DNA from 3 places in the Streptomyces sp. NPDC030798 genome. Region 3 is predicted to be linked to each of the others. Evidence: riboswitches for the same ligand, from Rfam matches in the RefSeq annotation. Region 3 holds a riboswitch; each other region holds the start of a gene.

Region 1 (5,197 bases), on a different contig from region 3:
GGGGGAGGGAGAGCCCGCCCTCACCGACGGCCTGGCCCGCCTGGCGGGCACCGGCCGGGTCCGGATGCCCGAGCTGGAGCTGCTGCCCGCCTCCTACGACCTGCCCGGCGCCCGCCTGCTCGACCTCGTCCAGGTCATGGACCGCATCCGCGCCGAATGCCCCTGGTCCTCCCGCCAGACCCACCAGGGCCTGGCGAAGTACGGCATCGAGGAGGCGTACGAGCTGGTCGAGGCGATCGAGGCCGGCGACCGCGAGGAGTTGCGCGAGGAGCTGGGCGACGTCCTCCTCCAGGTCGTCTTCCACTCCCGTATCGCCGAGGAGCACCCCGACACCCCCTTCTCCATCGACGACGTGGCCGGGGGCATCGTCGCCAAGCTGATCCACCGCCACCCGCACGTCTTCGGTGAGGAGCAGGCCGAGACCCCGGAGGACGTCAAGGAGCACTGGCTGCGCACCAAGGCCGAGGAGAAGCGGCGCACCTCGGTCACCGAGGGCGTCCCCCTCGGCCAGCCCGGCCTCGCCCTCACCGCCAAGCTGGCCTCCCGCGCCCGGACGGCCGGCCTGGAGGTGCCACTCCCGCAGGGCGACGGCATCGGCTACCGGTTGCTGGCGCTGGCGGCCCGCGCCGAGGCCGAGGGCGTGGATCCGGAAGCGGCCCTGAGAGCGGCGGCCCGGGCGTACCGGGACGCCATCCGAGAGGCCGAGGGCGCAGCGCCCGGCGCGATACGCGCGGCCGACGGCGACCGCCACCGGGACGCGGAGGCCCACCCCGCGCCGGATACCGTCGAGGAGTGACCGACCAGCCCCTGCCCGACAGCACCGCTCCCGAGCTCTTCACCTGGGAGTTCGCCGCCGACCCCTACCCCGCCTACGCCTGGCTGCGCGAGCACGCGCCGGTGCGCAGGACGAGGTTGCCGAGCGGGGTCGAGGCCTGGCTGGTCACGCGGTACGCCGATGCCCGGCAGGCGCTCGCCGACCAGCGGCTGAGCAAGAACCCGGAGCATCACGACGAGCCCGCGCACGCCAAGGGCAAGACGGGCATTCCGGGCGAGCGCAAGGCCGAGCTGATGACCCATCTGCTCAACATCGACCCGCCGGACCACACCCGGCTCAGGCGGCTGGTGAGCAAGGCGTTCACGCCCCGCCGGGTCGCCGAGTTCGCGCCGCGCGTGCAGGAGCTGGCCGACGGCCTCATCGACGGGTTCGCGGCGAGGGGTCGCGCCGACCTCATCCACGAATTCGCCTTCCCGCTGCCCATCTACGCCATCTGCGACATGCTCGGCGTCCCGCGCGAGGACCAGGACGACTTCCGGGACTGGGCGGGCATGATGATCCGGCACGGCGGTGGCCCCCGGGGCGGGGTCGCCCGCTCGGTGAAGAAGATGCGCGGCTACCTGGCCGAGCTGATCCACAGGAAGCGCCGGGCCCTGCCCGCCGAGCCCGCCCCCGGCGAGGACCTCATCTCGGGTCTCATCCGCGCCTCCGACCACGGTGAGCACCTCACCGAGAACGAGGCCGCGGCGATGGCGTTCATCCTGCTGTTCGCCGGGTTCGAGACGACGGTCAACCTCATCGGCAACGGCACCTACGCCCTGCTCACCCATCCCGGGCAGCGGCGCCGGCTGCAGCAGTCCCTGGCCGCCGGGGAGACGGGCCTGCTGGAGACCGGCGTCGAGGAACTCCTGCGCTACGACGGCCCGGTGGAGCTGGCCACCTGGCGGTTCGCCACCCGGCCGCTCAGCATCGGCGGACAGGACATCGCGCCCGGCGACCCCGTCCTCGTCGTCCTGGCCGCCGCCGACCGGGACCCGGAGCGGTTCGCCGACCCGGACCTCCTGGACCTCGCCCGCCGGGACAACCAGCACCTCGGCTACGGCCACGGCATCCACTACTGTCTCGGCGCCCCGCTCGCCCGCCTGGAGGGCCAGACCGCGCTCGCCACCCTCCTGACCCGGCTCCCGGACCTGCGGCTCGCGGCCGATCCGGCGGAGCTGCGGTGGCGCGGCGGGCTCATCATGCGCGGCCTGCGCACGCTCCCGGTGGAGTTCACCCCGGCCGCCGGGAAGACCGTACAACCGTAAACATGAAAGACGTTCAACTCTGTGATCTTCACGTGATCTGCGCGGCATTAACTTGTGACAAGTGATCGTCTGCGGATACGTTCACCCATCAGCGTGGCGGCGAGCGTCTCCCGCCGCGCCGCTCCTGCTGTCGCACGAAAGGCTTCCGCATGCTCTCCGGGAACGGTCGTCACCGTCGCCCCCGTCAGGCCCCGGCCCTCCTCGTCGCGGCGGGAGTGACCGGCTCCGCCATCGCCATCCCGCTGCTCGGCGCCGCGAGCGCCAACGCGGCCGACGGCACCACGTGGGACAAGGTGGCCGAGTGCGAGAGCGGCGGCTCCTGGAGCGCCGACACCGGCAACGGCTACTACGGCGGCCTGCAGATATCGCAGGACGACTGGGACAAGTACGGCGGCACCCAGTACGCCGACACCGCCGACCTGGCCAGCCGTTCGCAGCAGATCTCCATCGCCGAGAAGATCCTGGCCGACCGGGGCACCACCCCCTGGGCCACCTGCGCCCTGACCGCCGGCCTCACCTCCAACTCCGGTTCCGTGGACGTCGACACCGGCCTCGGCGGCTCGGACTCCGGTTCCGACTCCTCGCATGCGGGCGGACAGGACTCCGACTCCGGCACCGCGGGCGGTTCGACCGACAGTTCCGACTCGTCCGGCCTGCCGGATTCGTCCTCCTCGTCCGACTCCTCCTCGGACACGGCCACCACGCCGTCCCCGGGTGCGAGCAAGGACTCCGGCTCCACCAAGGACTCGAGTTCCGGCAAGGGGGCAGACGCCCACAAGTCCGACAAGTCCACCTCGCCCGACTCCGGGGGCGCGCAGGGCGACGGGTCCGCCGCCACGGATCCCACGACGGACGACTCGGACAATTCATGGCAGAGCGGAGGTTCTTGGAGTCTCGTCGACACCGGCGCGCTCAGCAGTGGCGGACGTCACCGGGGTGATCGTGCGGACGAAAGCGTGACAAACGGTCAGAATGCCACCTCCTCCGGCCGTCACGCCGCCACCGACGCGAGCGCCTACACGGTCCGCGAGGGCGACACCCTCGCCTCCATCGCGGACTCCCTTGACGTCGACGGCGGATGGCGCGCGCTCTACGACGCCAACAAGAGCGTCATCGGGACCGACCCGAACCACATCAGTGCCGGTCAGACCCTGCGAGTCGGTGCCGAAACGGGCGATAAGCAGAGGTAGTTGACGCCCTGATTCGCGCCTGATGTCCGATTTGGCGAAAGTGTGGGATGAGTCTCAGAAGCCCTGATCGTCTTTGAAATTCCCTCGATCACGTGTCTACGGTCAGGACCGCTCGTCACCACGAGCCCCGGCAGCCGCAACGCCGAATCCTGCCAGCGGCCGCCCGGGAACAGTCGTCGCATCATGCGCCGTAGGCAGGAGCGGGGGACCCAAGGTAGGTGCCGGGCCCAGCGGTTGACGCTGGACCGGCTAGGGGTGGAGCCGTGCCTCACACGAGGGGCACGGCCGGGCAACTCAACCGGCCCGAACCCGACAGCTCACCTCGCAGGCGTCGGTGAGGGGATCGATCCATGCTGTTCACCGGCAAGGGCAAGCACCGTCGTCCGTCCAAGGCCACCCGGGCCATCGCGCTCGCCGGCGTCACCGGCGCCGCCGTCGCCGCCCCGCTGATGGCGGCCGGCAACGCCTCCGCCGCCACCGCCTCCGAGTGGGACGCGGTCGCCCAGTGCGAGTCCGGCGGCAACTGGTCCATCAACACCGGCAACGGCTACTACGGCGGTCTGCAGTTCTCCGCCTCCACCTGGGCCGCGTACGGCGGCACCCAGTACGCCCCCCAGGCCAACCAGGCCACCAAGGCCCAGCAGATATCCGTCGCCGAGAAGGTGCTCGCCGCCCAGGGCAAGGGCGCCTGGCCGGTCTGCGGCAAGGGCCTGTCGAGCGCCGCCTACAACGGCTCGGCCGCCACTCCCTCGACGAACACCACCAGCCGCTCCACCGACCAGCAGGCCGCCTCCCGCTCCGCCGAGCGCCCGGCCGCGAGCAGCAGCAAGACCGTCACCACCCCGACCGGCAAGAAGGTCAAGAAGGGCGACGGCGAGTACAAGGTCGTCAAGGGTGACACGCTCAGCACCATCGCCGCCGCGCACCACGTCCAGGGCGGCTGGAAGAAGCTGTTCGAGCTGAACAAGGACATCGTCCAGGACGCCGACCTCATCTACCCCGGCCAGCAGCTGCACCTGAAGTAAGCGGCGGCCGCCCCGCCCGTCCCCCACGGGCTCCCCGCCCCGGCGCGTGTTCCCCCGTACGCGCCGGGGTGGGGTCTTTTTTTCCGGGTTCCTTCATGGGCCCTCCCGCGGCCCCTCCGTGCGACCCCCGCATCCCCCCTTTGTTCCGACCGGGAACAATAGGTACGGTCTCTCTGTCCACGGGACGGTCGGTCGGTGGCCGACGCCCCCGGGACGGTTAGGCTCTAGTCGCACGGCACACCAGCCGCGCACTCTCAGCGTCACATCCAAGAAGGAGATGCTCGTGCCGTCCATCGACGTCGTCGTAGCCCGGGAAATCCTGGACTCCCGAGGCAACCCCACGGTCGAGGTCGAGGTCGGCCTCGACGACGGCAGCACCGGGCGTGCCGCCGTCCCGTCCGGCGCCTCCACGGGCGCCTTCGAGGCCATCGAGCTCCGCGACGGTGACCCGAACCGCTACCAGGGCAAGGGTGTCGAGAAGGCCGTCCTCGCCGTCATCGAGCAGATCGGCCCGGAGCTGGTCGGCTACGACGCCACCGAGCAGCGCCTGATCGACCAGGCCATGTTCGACCTGGACGCCACCGACAACAAGGGCTCCCTCGGCGCCAACGCCATCCTCGGCGTCTCCCTGGCCGTCGCCCACGCCGCCTCCGAGGCCAGCGACCTCCCCCTCTTCCGCTACCTGGGCGGCCCGAACGCGCACCTGCTGCCGGTGCCGATGATGAACATCCTGAACGGCGGCTCGCACGCCGACTCCAACGTGGACATCCAGGAGTTCATGATCGCCCCGATCGGCGCGGAGTCCTTCTCCGAGGCGCTGCGCTGGGGCACCGAGGTCTACCACACCCTCAAGAAGGTGCTGAAGGGCCGCGGCCTGTCCACCGGCCTCGGCGACGAGGG
Region 2 (5,197 bases), on a different contig from region 3:
GCGTACCCGATGTACTCACCCGGCCCCGGAAGCGGAGCGCACCCTCACTGGTGGCAGCGCCGGTGGGTGCGCTACGGGGCGCTGATCACATTGCTCGCGCTGTCCGGGCTGGTCATCCTCGCCCTGGTGCGGCGGCAGACCGGCACGGAGGGCTTCCTGGTCGGGCTGGGGCTCGCGGTCCTGCCCGTGCCCTGGCTCATCGCGGCGTTCCGGTGGCTGGACCGGGTCGAGCCCGGGCCCTGGCGCAACCTCGTCTTCGCGTTCGCGTGGGGCGCGTGCGCGGCGGCGCTGATCGCCATCATCGCCAACAGCTTCGCGACCCGCTGGATAGCCACCTCCACGGCCGACCCGAGCAGTGCCGACACCCTCGGCGCGACCGTCATAGCACCGGTCGTGGAGGAGTCCGCCAAGGCCGCCGCCCTGTTGCTGGTGTTCCTCTTCCGCAGGCGGGACTTCACCGGCATCGTGGACGGGGTCGTGATAGCGGGGATCACCGCGACCGGCTTCGCGTTCACCGAGAACATCCTCTACCTGGGCACGGCCTTCGGCACCGACCAGCTCACCGGTGGCCGCGGCATCGCCTCCGTCACCGCCGCCACCTTCTTCGTGCGCGTCGTGATGTCGCCGTTCGCGCATCCCCTGTTCACCGGGCTCACCGGTATCGGCTTCGGCCTCGCCGCGCTCAGCGCGGAGCGCCAGCACGTCCGGCGCGCCCTCCTCCCGCTCGGCGGGCTGCTGCTCGCGATGAGCATGCACGCCTTCTGGAACGGCTCCTCGGCCTTCGGCGAGTTCGGGTTCTTCGCGGTGTACGCCGCCTTCATGGTGCCCGCGTTCGGGCTGCTGACCTGGCTCGCGATATGGACCCGGCAGCGGGAGCTGCGCACGGTGCGGGAGGAGCTGCCGGTGTACGTGTACGCCGGGTGGCTGGGACCGGGCGAGCCGTTCGCGCTCGGCTCGATGAAGGCCCGGCGGCTGGCCCGGGACCACGCCCGGCAGCACTTCGGGGGGCGCCCGGCGGCACGGGCGGTGGCACAGTACGAGGCCTACGCCACCTCGCTCGCCTTCCTGCGGCACCGGGGGCGGCGGGGGCGCGCGGGGACGGACTTCGTCGCACGGGAGCGGGAGCTGCTCGCCGAGCTGTGGAGGCGCAAGGACGTCGCCCGGCCGGCCCTGGAGTACGCGGCCCGGGCGTCCGCGCCGGCGCCGGTTCGGGTGCCGGCGGCGTACTGGACGCCGTACGGGTACCCGGCGGCGCCGTACCCCGCTTACAACCCGTACCGGTCGTAGAGCCACGGGGCACGGCGGGTTCGGCGCCGCCGGAGTGCGCCGTCGCGAACGGAGGGGTCAGGCCGACGCGTCCGTGAGCTTCTTCAGCTCCTCGTCCGTCAGCCGGAGCTGTGCCACGCCCAGCAGCGCCGGGAGCTGGTCCACCGTGCGGGCCGAGGAGATCGGGGCCGTGACCGTCGGCTGGGCGGCGAGCCAGGCCAGGGCGACCGTGGCGACGGGGGCCTCGTGGGCCCGGGCGATCTCGTCCAGGGCGGTGAGGACCTTCTGGCCGCGCTCGGACTCCAGGTGCTTGGCGGCCCCTGCCGCGCGGGCACTGTCGACCGTCGTACCCGGGCGGTACTTGCCGGTGAGGAACCCGGAGGCCAGGGCGAAGTACGGCACGGCCGAGAGGCCCTCGCGGGCGGCCAGGTCCTGCAGCGGGCCCTCGTAGGTGTCCCGGGAGACCAGGTTGTAGTGGGGCTGGAGCGCGACGTAGCGGGCGAGGCCCTCGCGGTCGGAGAAGTCGAGCGAGGCCTGGAGGCGCTCGGCGCTGATGTTGGAGGCGGCGATGTGCCGGACCTTGCCGGCCTTCACCAGCTCGTCCAGGGCGCCGATGATCTCCTCGACCGGCACCTCGGGCTTGTCGAAGTGGGTGTAGTAGAGGTCGATGTAGTCGGTGCCCAGGCGGTGCAGCGAGGCGTCGGCGGCGGCCTTGATGGTCGCGGCGGACAGGCCCTGGAACTGCGGGTGCTGGCTGACCTTGGTCGCGATGACGACGTCGGAGCGGTTGCCGCGGGCCTTGACCCACTTGCCGATGATCGTCTCCGACTCACCGCCCTGGTTGCCCTCGACCCACGCCGAGTAGGAGTCGGCCGTGTCGAGGAAGTTGCCGCCGGCGGCCGTGTAGGCGTCCAGGACGGCGAAGGAGGTCTCCTCGTCGGCGGTCCAGCCGAAGACGTTGCCGCCGAGGGCCAGCGGGAAGACCTCGAGGTCGGAGGAACCGAGTTTGCGCAGAGAAGCAGTCATGTGTCGGTTCAACGATCACGTGCGCCCCACGGATTCCGGGATGCGTACGAACGGTGTGCAAAACGATGCGCCACAACGACCGGCAGCCCTGACGTCGGGGGGGATGCCGTCAGGGCTGCCGGGACTTTCGGGGCGGGGTGGGCTCAGGGGTTGAGGCCCTTGCCGCGCAGCCAGGCCATGGGGTCGATGCCGGTGGCCTGGCCGCCGGGGTGGACCTCCAGGTGCAGGTGCGGGCCGGTGACGTTGCCGGTGGCGCCGACGCGACCGATGACCTCGCCGGTGGACACCTTCTGGCCGACCTTGACGTTGATCGAGGACTGGTGGCAGAACCACAGCTCGGTGCCGTCGTCGAGGGTGAGGATCGTGCGGTAGCCGTAGGAGCCGGCCCAGCCGGCCTCGGTGATCGTGCCGCTGTGGATGGCCTTGATGAGGGTGCCGGTGGGGGCGGCGAAGTCGAGGCCGGTGTGGTAGCCGGAGGACCACATCGAGCCGGCCTCGCCGAAGGTCGAGGTGATCGTGTACGACGACGTCGGCAGCGTGTACTGCTTGGCCAGCGCGGCCAGGCGCGCGGCCTCGGCCCTCTTCTTGGCGGCGGCCTCGGCCTCGGCCTTGGCGTCGGCCGCCTCGGCGGCGGCCGTCTTCTCCGCCTTGGCGGCCGCGGCGATGACCTGCTTCTGGTCGGCGGCGACGGCGGCCGCGGTGGCCTTGAGGTCGGCCTTGCTCTGCTGCTGCTCGGCCTGCGCCATGATCCGGTTGCGCAGGGCCTCGCCCGCGTCGGAGCCGTTCTGGTCGCTGTCGGTGGCCGTCGTGCCGACGGTGCTGAGGGAGGCCTGCGTGGCCTGCGCGTCGGAGTGGTCGTCGCCGAACAGGGAGCCGACGGAGGGCAGGTCGGGCATGGAGATGGACACCGGAGGCTTGCCGGTGTTGGCGCTGGCCATGCCACCCGCGCCGACCGCCGCTATGACGCCGACGCCGAGGACGGTGGAGCTGCGGGCGAGCCCGCCGCCGCGCTGCCGGGCGACCCGGTGGCGGCCACGGACCGGGCGGAGGGACTCCTCGGTGGGGTTCCACTCCTCCCACGGGCCCTCTTCGGGGCGGTGGTCGCCGTAGCCGAAGGTGTCGAACTCGCGCTGAGCCGGCACGAACGGGGCTTCGGGGGCAGGCCGGTTGGACGCCACGCGGGCGTACTCCTTTCCTTCCTCCGCCTACCGGGTTAGCTGACGGGTTCGGAGCAGGAAGGTCTCCTACGCGCGTATACCTGGCGTGGACTCTGCGAGTTCACGTCGGCATCCGCGTGATTCACCCCAGGGTGGTGGTTCCCCGGTTCCCTTGCGGGATTCGGCGCGTGCGCACGGAGCCGTCTCGGGTGACGGCTGGGACGACCGCGCTGCGTTATCGAACGTTAATAGACCGGCGTATGAGATTCCAAGCTGTTCCGCTTGATCATTAGTGCCGATTCAGCGGGACGTACACGCCATGACCCGCTCAAACCGGACTAGTTGACCGACGTTCAGGAGTCACTGCCGGTTTTGATGGTGACTCAGTCGTGATGCGGAGGGCTTCCGTCCGATCACCCTGAGTAGTAACACTCTGAGGAGTAAAGGGGCATCGTCGGGACACGAGCCGGGAAACGCTCAGGGCCGGGATCCATGTGCTGGATCCCGGCCCTGAGCCTTCAGTAGCGGGGACAGGATTTGAACCTGCGACCTCTGGGTTATGAGCCCAGCGAGCTACCGAGCTGCTCCACCCCGCGTCGTTGTGACTCCAGTGTACGCCATGCGCGGGGTGCCGAGCACACGGCTTGTGCGTGACCTACGGCTCAGGGCAGCAGATGGGCGTTCGGCCGCTTCGCCAGGTCCTCGAACTGCGGCAGCAGGACGACGTCGGCGCCCGCGCCGACCAGCACACCGGTTCCGTCGGCCGCCGTGACGAACGTGTCCGGTTCTCGCCAGGCCGTGACCACCCGCCGTACCCCCGCGTCGACGATCAGACGGGCGCAGGGTGCGGGGCGGGAGGCGCGGCGGGAGCAGGGCTCCAGGCTGCTGTAGACGGTCGCGCCGGCCAGGCGCGGGTCCGCCGGGTCGGTCTTGGCGAGGGCCGCCTCCTCGGCGTGCACCACCGGGTCGCCGCCCTCGCGCGAGTGGCCGCGGGCCAGCTCGGTGCCGTCGGCGGCCACCACCACCGCGCCGACGCTGAAGGCCGTCTCCGACGGCGGGCACAGAGCGGCCAGCTCGCAGGCGGTGCGCAGCCAGTGGCGATCGGCGGCGCTGGGCTCGCGGCCGGTGCCGGGGGCGGTGGGCTCGTAGCGCATCAGGACGACGTCCTCGATCCGGCGGCTCTCGGCGAGGCGGAGCCGGCCGCCCTGGTACGCCCCCGGGCCGAACAGGCGCGGCGCCGCCGGGTCGCCGACGAACAGCGGGGCGAGCACCAGCTGCAGCTCGTCGGCGAGGCCCCGCTGGAGGAGCTGGGTGTGCACGGTGCCGCCGCCCTCGACCATCAGACGGCGGACGCCGCGCACGTCGTGCAGGTGCTCCAGCAGGGCGCGCCAGTCGAGCTCGGGGCCGAGGGAGACGACGTCGGCGGTGCCGCCGAGCGTGCGCGTGGCGGCGTCGGCGCCCTTGTCGGTGGTGTACACGAGCTTCTCGCCGCCGGTGTGCCAGAAGTGGGCGTCCGGGTCGAGGTCGCCGGATGCGGTGACGGTGACCTTCAGGGGGTACTCGGGTCTGCCCTCGGCCCGGCGGGCCGCGCGACGCTCGGGCGCGTTGACCAGGAGGCGGGGGTTGTCGGCGCGGATGGTGCCGGCGCCGATGAGGATGGCGTCGACCGAGGCGCGCACCTCGTCGACCCGGTCGAAGTCGGCCGGGCCGGAGAGCAGGAGCCGGTCGGGGCCGGTGTCGTCCAGGTA
Region 3 (5,197 bases):
ACCGTCGACCGCAGCGCGCTCGGCCCCGGCGACCGCGAACTGCCCGGCGACGCCTGGCTGTCGGCGCAGGCGGAGGTGCTGGTGCCCGCGGCCGTGTCGTACGCCGTCGACGCCCGGGACCAGGAGCGGATCACCGCCCGCTGGATCGTGGAGGCCGCGAACATGCCCGTACTGCCGGAGGCGGAGGCGCTGTTGTCCGCGCGCGGGGTGACCGTGCTGCCGGACGTGGTGGTCAACTCGGCAACCAACGCGTGGTGGTGGTGGACGCTGTTCGGGGACATCGGCCCGGACGCCGAGGAGGCGTTCGGCCACATCCGCCGCTCGATGCGCACCCTGGTCGACCTGATGCTCACGCGCGCGGAGAGCGACGGAACGACTCCGCGGGCCGCCGCGCACGCCCTTGTGGACGACCGGTTGCCGGTGATCGCCGAGCGGTTCGGGTGGTACCGGTGACGGCAGGGTCGGACAGCGTGACGATCCGCCTGTGCGTTCTGCTGTGGAGCCGTCCCGGGGCGGCCGAGGCCATGGCGGGGTACGAGGACAAGGTCCTGTCGCTGCTCGGCGACCACGGCGGCAGGGTGCTGCAGCGTGCCCGCACCGTCGGCGCCGACGGCGGTCCGGACGAGATCCAGCTCATCGAGTTCGCCTCGCAGGCCGGTTACGACGGGTTCCTCACGGACCGGCGGCGCACCGCACTGGCCGGCGAACGCGACGCGGCCGTCGCGCGGACCGAGCTGCACCGCGTGGAACTCGTACCCGGGTACCCCCACCATTAGGGTGACCGGGTGGCGAGAGTGCGGTTGAGTGTGGCCGAGCGGCGCGAGGAACTGCTGCGGGCCGCCGTCGAGCAGATCGAGGCACGGGGCGTGGCGGCGGTCCGGATCGCCGACGTCGCTTCCGCACTCGGCGTGAGCAACGCGCTGGTGCTGTACCACTTCTCGACGAAGGAGAAGCTGGTCGCCGCCGCGTTCACGTACGCGGCCGAGGGCGATCTCGCCCGTCTGCGCGGGCTGCTGGGCCGGCGGACCTCCGCGCTGCGCCGACTGCGGTCGGCCGTGCGCTGGTACGCGCCGACGGGACAGGCCAAGGGCTGGCGGCTGTGGATCGAGGGCTGGGCGGTGGCGCTGCGCGAGCCCGCCCTGCGTGAGGTCACCCGGGATCTCGACCAGCAGTGGAAGGCGGCGATCGCCGAGGTCCTCGCCGAGGGCGCGGCGGCCGGGGAGTTCACGTGCCCCGACCCGGCGGGCGCGGCGCTGCGGCTCACCGCGCTGCTCGACGGGCTGGCCGTGCAGCTGACGTCGTATCCGGGGTCGATACCGCGCTCACGGGCCCAGGAGTGGGTGGACGACGCCCTCGCGAGGGAACTCGGGCTGACCCGGGAGGCGCTGACCGCGCAAGGGCGGTGAACCGCCCCGTGCCGCGACAGCCGCGGCACGGGGCGGTCCGCAACCTCCAGGACCTGGGGACCGGGGCGAGCGGACCTCACGCCACCGGGGCGATCCGCATCCTGATGTCCTCCGGGGACAGCGCGCCCTTCGCCGTCACGTGGTCCCCGGAGGATTCGCCCCGCAGTCGGCGGCCGATCCACGGGACGAGGTACTCGCGGGCCCAGTGGACGTCGTCGCGGCGGATGTCCAGGGCGCCGCGGGGCGGGAGCGGCGGCCAGGGCTGCTCGGGATCGGCCGGGATCTCGAGGCCGAGTGCCTGGCCGGCGCGCAGTGCCACGCGCGTGTGCCCCTCGGGCGAGAGGTGCAGCCGGTCGTCGTCCCACGCCCTGCGGTCCTGCACGGACTTCAGGGACCACAGGTCGAGCACGGGACAGCCGTACCGGTCGGCGATGGCGCGGACGTGCCCGTTGTAGGTGGCGATCTTGCCGCGCAGATGCTTGAGCACGGGCACGCCACGGGTGTCGAATCCGGTCGTCACGAGTACGGTGCCCGCCACCGCGGTGAGCCGGGCCACCGCCCGCTCGAAGCGCTCGGCCACCTCGTCGGGGTCGGTGCCGGGCCGGATGATGTCGTTGCCGCCCGCGCAGAAGGAGACGAGGTCCGGGGCCAGTTCGACGGCCTTCGGAAGCTGGTCCTCGATGATCTGGTCGAGCAGCTTCCCGCGGACCGCGAGGTTGGTGTACCGGAAGTCGCCCTCCGGGCGCCGGTCCGCGAGCAGTACCGCGAACCGGTCGGCCCAGCCGACGAACGCCCCGTCGGGGCCGGGGTCGCCGACGCCCTCGGTGAAGCTGTCCCCCACCGCCACGTACGACCCGATCACTGATCTGTTGTCACTCTTCGAATCGTCTGCCACGTCGGACCATGATTCACCTTGCGATGTGACTTACGCGACCGTAATAAGGGGTTGACGGACGGTGAGATAAGCCACTTCCCGGACAGGCACCGTCCGGGAATAGGCATCCGGCCGACAGACCGGGCCGGCCTCCTCAGCCGACGGCCACGCCGTGCTCGCGCAGGTAGCCGACCGGGTCGATGTCGGATCCGTAGGACGGCGTCGTACGGATCTCGAAGTGCAGGTGTGGGCCGGTCACGTTGCCGGTCGCGCCGGACAGGCCGAGCTGCCGGCCCTCGGCCACGGTCTGGCCGACCGAGACGGAGAGCTGGGAGAGGTGGCCGTACTGGGCGTAGTGACCGTCGTTCAGCTTGATGACGACCTGGTTGCCGTACGCGCCGCCCCAGCCCGCGGTGACGACCGTGCCGGCGGCGACGGCCTTGACGGGCGCCCCGGTCGGGACGACGAAGTCGACGCCGGTGTGGTAGCCGCTGGACCACATGCTGCCGGGCACGTGGTAGCCGGTGCCGATGGTGGCGCCGGTGACCGGGAGGGTGTAGCCGGTGGCGGGGGCCGCCTGGGCGGTCTGCGGGGCCGGGGCCGCCTGGGCCTTGGCGGGCGACGGCTTCGCGGGCGTGGCGGGCATGACGGATTCGGTCCGTGCCGGTGCGGCCTTGCCGCCCAGGGTCAGCTTCAGGCCCGGGTGGATGAGCGAGGGGTCGGAGCCGACGGCCTGCCGGTTGTCCTCGTACAGCCGCTGCCAGCCGCCGTCGACATGCTGCTCGTCGGCGATCTTCGCGAGGCAGTCGCCGGCCTGCACGGTGTAGGTGCGCGCCCCGGAGGCCTGCTGCGCGGCCGTCTTCGTGCCGGTCGTCCGCTCGGCGGCCTGCAGGGACTGCAGGGTCTTCGAGGAGACAGTCTTCGACGAGACGGGCTGCGCCGGGGCGGCGTGCGCGCCCGCGGCCCCGATGAGCGGCAGGGCGAGTGCGGCGCCGCCGGTTCCGGCGGCGGCGATCGAGCGGGTGAGGCGCGGGGCCTTGGGGCGGCGGTGCTTACCCTTCGCGGGCATGGCTGCATTCCTCTCCGGCGCCTGCGAGGTGAGCTGTCGGGTTCGGACGGGAGCTGTCCGGCCGCGGGCTGCGCGGCTGCACCCCTGAGCCTGTCGCGGAGACCGGGACAGGCGGTCGTACCTGTGGGTCCCCCGCTCCTGCCGGGCACGGGTCATGTGTGCGGGAGGTCCGGGCGGCGGCAGGATTCGGCGTTCCGTCCGGATTGGGGGCGAAGGTAAGCGAGCGGGACGCAGCTGAACAAGCGGCCGGTTCCAGGAGTTGGCGTTCCAAAAGATCGGATTCGGGAATTCACGGTCACCCTCCGTGAATTCCCGTCCCCTTCTTTCTGTCAACGCCCTGCACGGGCACCGAAATTACGTGCACATGACGCGCCACCGACCGTCACGGATATGACGCTCCTCACGCACACTGCCGCCCGCTCTCCTTATTCCGGAACGAGTTGGAACGAAGGCGCTGATTCGGACAGAAGGCTCAGATACGGCGCAGGCGGAGAACCGTCGCATCCAGGTCGCCGCGCAGTCCGGTGCGCAGCCCGTGGTGCAGCAGCACGGCCCCCCGATGCACTTCGCCCGTTTCGCGGCATTCATACGATGCCGTCGGGTCGAGTCCACGCAGCCGCACCGCCGGCACCGGCTCGCCGTGGCTCTGGGCCTGGAGGCAGGCGAGGACGACCGTCTCGTCCCCGAGGACGTACTGCACGGCGCTCAGGCCGCCCGACGGGGGCCTGAGCCGGTACAGGTCGCCGCGCTGCACGACGGGACGGATCTCCTTGTACAGCTCCACCCACCGCCGCGCCTCGGCCAGTTCCTCCGCCGTCCACTCGGTGAGGTCGCCGCCGACGCCGAGAACGCCCGCCATGGCGCTGACAAAACGGAAACGCAGAGAGCTGACCCGGCCGTTGAGCTGGGTGTTCGGGCTGTCGGTGACCCAGGCGGCCATCACACGCGCGGGGTGGATCTGGGTGAAGCCGTGCTGGATCGCCAGCCGGTCCAGCGGATCGGTGTTGTCGGAGGTCCACACCTGGTCGGTGCGGCTCAGCACCCCGAGGTCGATCCGGCCGCCGCCGCCCGAGCAGGACTCGAAGGCGACCTGGGGGTGGGCGGCGCGCAGCCGGTCCAGCAGGGCGTACAGGGCGTGGACGTGGTCGACCCACAGGCGCTGCGGGTAGGGCTCCCCGGGCCAGCCGGCGTCGGTGAAGCAGCGGTTGAAGTCCCACTTGACGTAGTCGATCGGGGCGCTGGACAGCAGGGTGTCCAGCCGCTCCCAGAGGTACTCCTGGACGTCCTCGCGCGCGAGGTTGAGGACGAGCTGGTTGCGCAGCTCCGTGCGGGTGCGTCCGGGCTGGTACTGCACCCAGTCGGGGTGTGCGCGGTACAGGTCGCTGTCGGGGTTGACCATCTCGGGCTCGACCCAGATGCCGAACTGCATGCCGAGGCCGTGCACGCGGTCCGCGAGGGGCTTCAGGCCCTGCGGGAAGCGATCCGGGTTGGGCGTCCAGTCGCCGAGGCCGGCGCGGTCGCTGGTGCGGGCGCCGAACCAGCCGTCGTCGACCACGAACAGTTCGACGCCGATGTCGGCGGCACGCTGGGCGAGGGCGGCCTGCTGCTCCTCGGAGATGTCGAAGAACGTCGCCTCCCAGGAGTTGAACAGCACCGGCCGGTCCCGGTCCGCGTCCGGGACGACATGGGCCCGCTGGTAGGCGTGCCAGGTGCGGCTGGCGCCGCCGAAGCCGCCGTCGCTCCACAGGCCGGCGAAGACGGGGGTGGTGTACGACTCCCCCGGCTCGAGCAGCAGCAGCCCGGAGTCGTCGTAGCCGGCGCCGCCGGTGATCTGCACGCGCGCGTCGG

The links. Region 3 has a riboswitch for cyclic di-AMP ahead of ACZ404_RS28730 (M23 family metallopeptidase). Riboswitches for the same ligand answer to the same signal wherever they lie in the genome.
Region 1: it holds a riboswitch for cyclic di-AMP, as region 3 does, so the genes downstream of both, ACZ404_RS26335 (transglycosylase family protein) here and ACZ404_RS28730 (M23 family metallopeptidase) in region 3, are expected to answer to the same signal.
Region 2: it holds a riboswitch for cyclic di-AMP, as region 3 does, so the genes downstream of both, ACZ404_RS22825 (M23 family metallopeptidase) here and ACZ404_RS28730 (M23 family metallopeptidase) in region 3, are expected to answer to the same signal.

The regions. Positions count from the first base shown of each region.
Region 1 is NZ_JBVIDR010000012.1:102,067-107,263, reverse strand. Features, by position in the region: gene ACZ404_RS26350 (nucleoside triphosphate pyrophosphohydrolase) at 1-796, shown strand, start outside; gene ACZ404_RS26345 (cytochrome P450 family protein) at 793-2,082, shown strand; gene ACZ404_RS26340 (transglycosylase family protein) at 2,232-3,272, shown strand; cyclic di-AMP (ydaO/yuaA leader) riboswitch at 3,449-3,618, shown strand; gene ACZ404_RS26335 (transglycosylase family protein) at 3,623-4,297, shown strand; gene eno (phosphopyruvate hydratase) at 4,575-5,197, shown strand, end outside.
Region 2 is NZ_JBVIDR010000010.1:19,169-24,365, forward strand. Features, by position in the region: gene ACZ404_RS22815 (PrsW family intramembrane metalloprotease) at 1-1,287, shown strand, start outside; gene ACZ404_RS22820 (aldo/keto reductase) at 1,345-2,292, opposite strand; gene ACZ404_RS22825 (M23 family metallopeptidase) at 2,436-3,470, opposite strand; cyclic di-AMP (ydaO/yuaA leader) riboswitch at 3,480-3,646, opposite strand; tRNA gene ACZ404_RS22830 (tRNA-Met) at 3,972-4,045, opposite strand; gene ACZ404_RS22835 (dihydrofolate reductase family protein) at 4,112-5,197, opposite strand, start outside.
Region 3 is NZ_JBVIDR010000014.1:81,624-86,820, reverse strand. Features, by position in the region: gene ACZ404_RS28750 (glutamate dehydrogenase) at 1-453, shown strand, start outside; gene ACZ404_RS28745 (hypothetical protein) at 471-776, shown strand; gene ACZ404_RS28740 (TetR/AcrR family transcriptional regulator) at 786-1,406, shown strand; gene ACZ404_RS28735 (SGNH/GDSL hydrolase family protein) at 1,483-2,268, opposite strand; gene ACZ404_RS28730 (M23 family metallopeptidase) at 2,435-3,349, opposite strand; cyclic di-AMP (ydaO/yuaA leader) riboswitch at 3,353-3,513, opposite strand; gene ACZ404_RS28725 (alpha-galactosidase) at 3,822-5,197, opposite strand, start outside.